One region of the Streptomyces sp. NPDC048254 genome, then DNA from elsewhere that is predicted to be linked to it. Evidence: riboswitches for the same ligand, from Rfam matches in the RefSeq annotation. Region 1 holds a riboswitch; each other region holds the start of a gene.
What was found. A riboswitch is a leader RNA that binds a small molecule or an ion and turns the genes downstream of it on or off. The one in region 1 is predicted to bind cyclic di-AMP.

Region 1 (2,256 bases):
CCGTAGGACGAGTCGGAGGAGGACGACGAGGACGACGAGGACGACGAGCCGCTGGAGGTCGACGTCGATGAAGACGACGCCTCCTGCTTCGCGGCCGCCGCCTGCTGCTTCGCGAGCTCCGCCGCCTTGCGTGCCGCCTCGGCCTGCTGCTTCTGCTCGATCTCCGCCAGCCGTGCCTTCTCCTGGGCCGTCAGCTGCGACAGCAGCTCCCGCGCGGAGGTCAGCTTCGTCTGGACGGTGGACTTGGCGGTCTTGAGGTCGTCCTGCGTCTCGGTGAGCGTCTCCAGGCTCTTGGCGGCCTCCTGCCGCTTCGCCATGGTCGCGGACTGCTGTGTGGTGTAGTCGTCGACCGCGTCCTTCTCGCGCGAGGTCAGCCGGCTCATCAGTTGCGTCTGGTCGAAGTAGTCCTGAGGACTGTCCGCGAGCAGGAAGGTCGCCGTGTCGGGCGCACTGGCCCCGGTCCGGTACTGGGCCGCGGCGAACGATCCCAGTTCCTCACGCGCCTTGTTGAGCCGGTCCGTGCGCTCGGCGACGTCGTCGAGCAGGGTGTCGACCTGCTTGCGCTGCTTGCCGGTCTTCTCCTTGGCCGCGTTGTACTTCTCGGTCGCCGACTCCGCCTGCCGGTAGAGGGCGTCGACCTTCTTCTCGACCTCCTCCAGGCTGGGCTTGCCGTCCTCGGGGGGTGCGGCGTTGGCCGTCTGGGAGAGCAGGGCCACGGAGGTGAGGGCGGCGGTGGCCAGGGCGGGGGTGCGTATGCCTGCTACGCGCGTTGCGGACGGACGCGACTTGCGGTGCGACGCCAACGGGGGCGACTCCTTCCATGCTCCGCCTACCGAGTTAGCTGTCGGGTTCGGGCGGGTGGTTCGGAAGGGTTGCCCTACGGTCCGTTCCCCGGTGGGAAGTCGGGACCGATTCACCCCAAGGTTCGGTGTGGGTCCCCGGTTCCGGATGCGCGGCGGCACCCTGGATTCGGCGGAGGCCGTGCGGCCCGGCGACGTTCGCCGGTGGGGGTCGTACGGCCTGCCCGGCACGCTAGCCAACTCGTGTGCGCTGTGTGAAGTTTGATGTGCGATATGCCCGATACATTTTCGTGACCTTGGTGTTGCGGATCGGTCGGATCGGTTGATCAGGGATGGTATGGGGTTACTTGTCCGGTGCGGTCGAGTGGTCCGTACTCTCGGCTGACGGGAGCACCCGTGCTCACGACGCGTGATCGCTGACCGTGAGGGGCCGATTCTGGCGGGTGACCGGGGTGACTTTCCGGGGTGGGGACCGGTTGTCAGTGGGGCGCCCTAGACTCGGAGAGCGATGAGCAGCCTCTTTGACGACAGCTTCCTGGCGAGCCTCCAGTCCCCGCGCGGCCACGAGGAGGAACCCCCGCCGCCGCCCGAGGACGAGCACGTACCGGAGCCGATTCCGGACGACCTGTTCGGCGGGCAGTTCGACGCGCCCCCGGACCGGGACGCCTACTACCGTGACGGCGCCGCCCGCCCGGCCCTGGACCCGGCCGCGCTCCTGGAGGGGCTGAACGAGAACCAGCGGGCGGCCGTCGTGCACGCCGGCTCCCCGCTGCTGATCGTGGCCGGCGCCGGTTCCGGCAAGACGCGGGTGCTCACCCACCGCATCGCGCACCTGCTCGGCGCACGCCAGGTGCACCCGGGGCAGATCCTCGCGATCACCTTCACCAACAAGGCCGCGGGCGAGATGAAGGAACGCGTCGAGCACCTCGTCGGCCCGCGCGCGAACGCGATGTGGGTGATGACCTTCCACAGCGCGTGCGTGCGGATCCTGCGCAGGGAGAGCAAGAAGCTCGGCTTCACCTCCTCCTTCTCGATCTACGACGCGGCCGACTCCAAGCGTCTGATGGCCCTGGTCTGCCGCGACCTGGACCTCGACCCCAAGCGCTTCCCGCCGAAGTCGTTCAGCGCCCAGGTCAGCAACCTGAAGAACGAGCTGGTCGACGAGGAGGACTTCGCCGCCCGGGCGAGCGACGGCTTCGAGAAGACCCTCGCCCAGGCCTACGCCATGTACCAGTCGCGGCTCCGCGAGGCGAACGCCCTCGACTTCGACGACCTGATCATGACGACCGTCAACCTGCTGCGCGCCTTCCCGGACGTCGCCGAGCACTACCGCCGCCGCTTCCGGCACGTCCTGGTCGACGAGTACCAGGACACCAACCACGCCCAGTACGCCCTGGTGCGCGAGCTGGTCGGCACCGGTGCGCACGAGGCGGACGTGCCGCCGGGCGAGCAGGAC
Region 2 (2,256 bases), on a different contig from region 1:
GTGCTTGCGGAGGTAGGCGACCGGGTCGACGTCCGAGCCGTACTCCGGAGTCGTGCGGGCCTCGAAGTGGAGGTGGGGGCCGGTCACGTTGCCGGTCGCGCCGGAGAGGCCGATCTGCTGGCCCGGGGTGACCTTCTGGCCCACCGAGACGCCGATCGACGACAAGTGGCCGTACTGGGTGTACATGCCGTCGGCCATCTTGATGACGATCTGGTTGCCGTAGGACCCGCCCCAGCCGGTGGAGACGACCGTGCCGGTGCCGACGGCGTGCACCACCGTGCCGGTGGCCGCGTGGAAGTCGATGCCGGTGTGGGCGCCGGAAGACCACAGGGAGCCGCCGGTCTTGTAGCCGGTGGAGACGTACGAGTCGGAGATCGGCGCGACAAAGGCGTTGAGGCGCTTGCGCTCCGCCTCCCGCGCGGCGCGGGCCTCGGCCTCGCGCTCCTTCTTGGCCTTCTCCGCCGCCTTCTTGCGTGCGGCCTTTTCGGCCGCCTTGCGCTCGGCGGCGGCCGTCTGCGCGGCGGCCTGGGCGTCGATCTGGTCCGCGACCGAGTCGCTGACGGTGATGACCGGGGTGAGGCCGGTCTGCTCGACGGAGTTCTCGGCGGCGAGCGCCGGGGCGGCCGAGACGGTGCCGATGACACCCGTGGTGGTGAGGGCCGCGATACCGGCGGCCTGCGCGGTGGTGCGCTTCACCCGGCCGGGACGACGGTGCTTCCCGGAGGCGCACATGAACGCCATGTAGAGGCTGGTCCTTTCCTTCCCTCTCGCCTACCGGGTTAGCTGACGGGTTCGGAGCAGGAAGGTCTCCTACGGGCCCCCTCGCGGCTCGCGCGGGCGCCCGATTCACCCCAGGGACTGCGTGGGTCCCCGGCTCCCCTGGCTCGCGCCGTACGGGGACTCGGCGATGACTGTCCGGTGCCGCGGGTGCGGCGCAGTGCCTGGCGGACAGCCCGGAAGAACCTACGAGGACGTTCTCGTAATCCTCAAACGGAACGCGGATTTTGTCGCGCATCCCACAGGGCAGACAGGCAACCTCCGCCCCAATTCGGACATTTCAGAGCCCTGGTGACCGGATGGTCACCAGGGCTCTGCGCGCGCGTGCCGTTACTCCGCGGCGACGACCGTCACTTCGCCGATGCCGAGGGCCTCGACGGGCTCCTTGATCTGTGCCGCGTCGCCGACGAGGACGGTCACCAGGTGGTCGACCGGGAAGGCGTTCACGACCGCCGCGGTGGCCTCCACGGTGCCGGTGGCGGCCAGTTGCCGGTAGAGCGTGGCCTGGAAGTCGTCGGGCAGATGCTGCTCGACCTGGTCGGCCAGGGTGCCGGCGACGGCCGCCGCCGTCTCGTACTTGAGCGGCGCGACACCGACGAGGTTCTGCACGGCGACGTCGCGCTCGGCGTCCGTGAGGCCCCCGGAGGCGAGGGTGCGCAGCACCGTCCACAGGTCCTGGAGCGCCGGGCCGGTGTTCGGGGTGTCCACGGAGCCGCTGATGGCGAGCATCGCGGCGCCGCTGCCGTCGGGAGCGGACCGCAGGACCTGCCCGAAGGCGCGGACGCCGTAGGTGTAGCCCTTCTCCTCGCGCAGGACGCGGTCCAGGCGCGAGGTGAGGGTGCCGCCCAGGCAGTAGGTGCCGAGCACCTGGGCGGGCCAGACGCGGTCGTGCCGATCGGCGCCGACGCGGCCGATGAGCAGCTGCGTCTGGACGGCTCCGGGGCGGTCCACGATGACGACACGGCCGGTGTCGTCGGCGGAGACCGAGGGCACCGGCCGGGGCTGGGCGGTGGAGCCGCGCCAGGCGCCCAGGGTCTCGCCGAGCAGCTCGTCCAGGTCGATGCCGGTCAGGTCGCCGACGACGACCGCGGTGGCGGTGGCCGGCCGCACGTGCCGGTCGTAGAACGCGCGTACGGCGGCTGCGTCGATCTTCTCTACGGTGTCCTCGGTGCCCTGGCGCGGACGGGACATCCGCGTGGTCGACGGGAACAGTTCCTTGTAGAGCTGCTTGGCAGCCCGGCGGCTGGGGTTGGCCAGCTCGTGCGGGATCTCGTCGAGGCGGTTGCGGACCAGCCGCTCGACCTCGCTGTCGGCGAAGGCGGGTGCCCTGAGCGCGTCGGAGAGCAGCCCGAGCCCCTTGCCCAGGCGGGAGGCAGGGACCTCCAGGCTGAGCCGGACGCCGGGGTGGTCGGCGTGTGCGTCGAGGGTGGCGCCGGCCCGCTCCAGCTCGGCGGCGTAGTCCTCGGCGGAGTGCTTGTC
Region 3 (2,256 bases), on a different contig from region 1:
TCATCGGCGGTGACCTGTACGCGATCCAGGACACCCCGTACGGCGTGCGGCTGGTCGTCGGCGACGTCCGCGGCAAGGGTATGGGTGCGGTCGCCGCCGTCGCCGTGGTCATCGGCGCGTTCCGGGAGGCCGCCGAGCAGGAGGCCACGCTGGAGGCGGTGGCGGGGCGGCTGGAGCGGGCGCTGGCCCGCGAGGGCGTCCGGCGCGGCGGCCTCGACGCGGTCGAGGGGTTCACCACCGCCGTACTCGCCGAACTCCCGCGCGGCGACGGCACGGTGCGGGTCGTCAACCGCGGCCATCCGCCGCCCCTGCTGCTGCACGGCGACGGCAAGGTGTGCCCGGTACGGGGGCCCGAGGCCGCGCTGCCGCTCGGGATGGCCGAGTTGGGGGCCTGGCCGGACCGGGCCGCCGAGCACGCGTTCCCGAGCGGGGCCACGCTGCTGCTGCACACCGACGGCCTCTCCGAGGCGCGGGACGCGCACGGCCGGTTCTACGACCCCGAGCGGCGGCTGGCCGGCCGTGTCGTCACCGCCCCCGGCGCGCTGCTGGCCCGGCTCGCGGCCGAGGTGCGCCGGCACACCGGCGGTGGCATGACGGACGACATGGCGCTGCTCGCCGTACGACGGCCCTGAGCGCGATCACCCCGCCGTTCTGGGGATTGTCACCCTCGGTGCGCGGACGACCGCCCTCCGCATAACGTCTGAGTCACCATCAAAACGCGTGTGACTCCTGAGCTGGACAGAACGCAGGGTCAAGTCGACCGTTTTTGACCGTTCATGGCGGTTAAGTCCAAGCTTTGAAAGCTTAATGATCAAGGCGAACAGCTTGGAATCTGGCAGCCGGGTCTATTAACGTTCGATAACGCAGCGCGGTCGTCCCAGCCGTCACCCGCGACGGCTCCGCGCGCACGCGCCGAATCCCGCAAGGGAACCGGGGAACCACCACCTTGGGGTGAATCGCACGGCTGCCGCCGGGTACGAAACGGCCGGTATACGCGCGTAGGAGACCTTCCCGCTCCGAACCCGTCAGCTAACCCGGTAGGCAGCGGAAGGAAAGGAGTGCGCCCGCGTGGCGTCCAACCGGCCTGCTCCGACAGCCCCGTTCGTGCCCAGCCAGCGTCAACCCGAGACCTTCGGCTACGGCGCCTACCGCACCGACGAGGGCCCCTGGGAGGAGTGGAACCCCACCGAGGAGTCCCTCGCCCCGGTACGCGGCCGGCACCGGGTCGCCAAGCAGCGCGGCGGCGGACTCGCCCGCAGCTCCACGGTCCTCGGCGTCGGCGTCATCGCCGCCGTCGGCGCGGGCGGCATGGCCAGCGCCAACACCGGCAAGCCGCCGGTCTCCATCTCCCTGCCCGACCTGCCGTCCTCCGTCGACTCCCTGCTCGGCGAGGACGGCGGCCACCAGGCCGTCCAGACCGCGCTCAGCAGCGTCACCACGACGACCGCCACCGACTCGGACTCCTCCGACTCCTCGGCCGACGCCGGTGAGGCGCTGCGCAGCCGGATCATCGCCCAGGCCGAGCAGCAGCAGACCCAGCTCGACGTCAAGGCCACCGCCAAGGCCGTGGCCGCCGCCGACAAGGCGGTCTCCGACGCGGAGGCCAAGGCGGAGAAGGCGGCGGCCGCCAAGGCCGCCGACGCCAAGGAGCAGGCGCAGGCCGCCGAGAAGGCGCAGGCCGAGCAGAAGCGGCTCGCCGCGCTGGCCAAGCAGTACACGCTGCCGGTCGTCTCCTACACGATCACCGGCACCTTCGGGCAGGCCGGCTCGATGTGGGCCTCCGGCTACCACACCGGGCTCGACTTCGCCGCTCCCACCGGCACGATCATCAAGGCCGTGCACAGCGGCACCGTCACGGAGGCCGGCTGGGCCGGCTCGTACGGCTACCGCACCATCCTCACCCTCGACGACGGCACCGAGCTGTGGTTCTGCCACCAGTCCTCGATCGGCGTCAAGGTCGGCCAGAAGGTCGCCACCGGTGACGTCATCGGCCGCGTCGGCGCCACCGGCAACGTCACTGGCCCGCACCTCCACCTGGAGGTCCACCCCGGCGGTCAGGCCACCGGCATCGACCCGATGACCTGGCTGCGCGGCAAGGGCCTCAACCCCTGACGGACCCCACTGATCCCCGGCGGCCCTGACGACAACCCCCCGACGTCAGGGCTGCCGGTTCGGTGTGTCCACGGGCCCCGGGTGCATTCCGCTTTTACGAGAACTTCGCGTTGCGTCGGCATGGGCGCACCGGCAGCCGGTGTT

Region 2: another riboswitch for cyclic di-AMP. It lies ahead of ACGFZQ_RS24335 (M23 family metallopeptidase); the one in region 1 lies ahead of ACGFZQ_RS06610 (NlpC/P60 family protein).
Region 3: another riboswitch for cyclic di-AMP. It lies ahead of ACGFZQ_RS41480 (M23 family metallopeptidase); the one in region 1 lies ahead of ACGFZQ_RS06610 (NlpC/P60 family protein).

Annotation. Positions count from the first base shown of each region.
Region 1 is NZ_JBICZJ010000002.1:288,493-290,748, forward strand. Features, by position in the region: gene ACGFZQ_RS06610 (NlpC/P60 family protein) at 1-803, opposite strand, end outside; cyclic di-AMP (ydaO/yuaA leader) riboswitch at 812-985, opposite strand; gene pcrA (DNA helicase PcrA) at 1,309-2,256, shown strand, end outside.
Region 2 is NZ_JBICZJ010000008.1:405,647-407,902, forward strand. Features, by position in the region: gene ACGFZQ_RS24335 (M23 family metallopeptidase) at 1-741, opposite strand, end outside; cyclic di-AMP (ydaO/yuaA leader) riboswitch at 754-917, opposite strand; gene ACGFZQ_RS24340 (M16 family metallopeptidase) at 1,108-2,256, opposite strand, start outside.
Region 3 is NZ_JBICZJ010000020.1:195,829-198,084, forward strand. Features, by position in the region: gene ACGFZQ_RS41475 (PP2C family protein-serine/threonine phosphatase) at 1-632, shown strand, start outside; cyclic di-AMP (ydaO/yuaA leader) riboswitch at 901-1,061, shown strand; gene ACGFZQ_RS41480 (M23 family metallopeptidase) at 1,069-2,112, shown strand.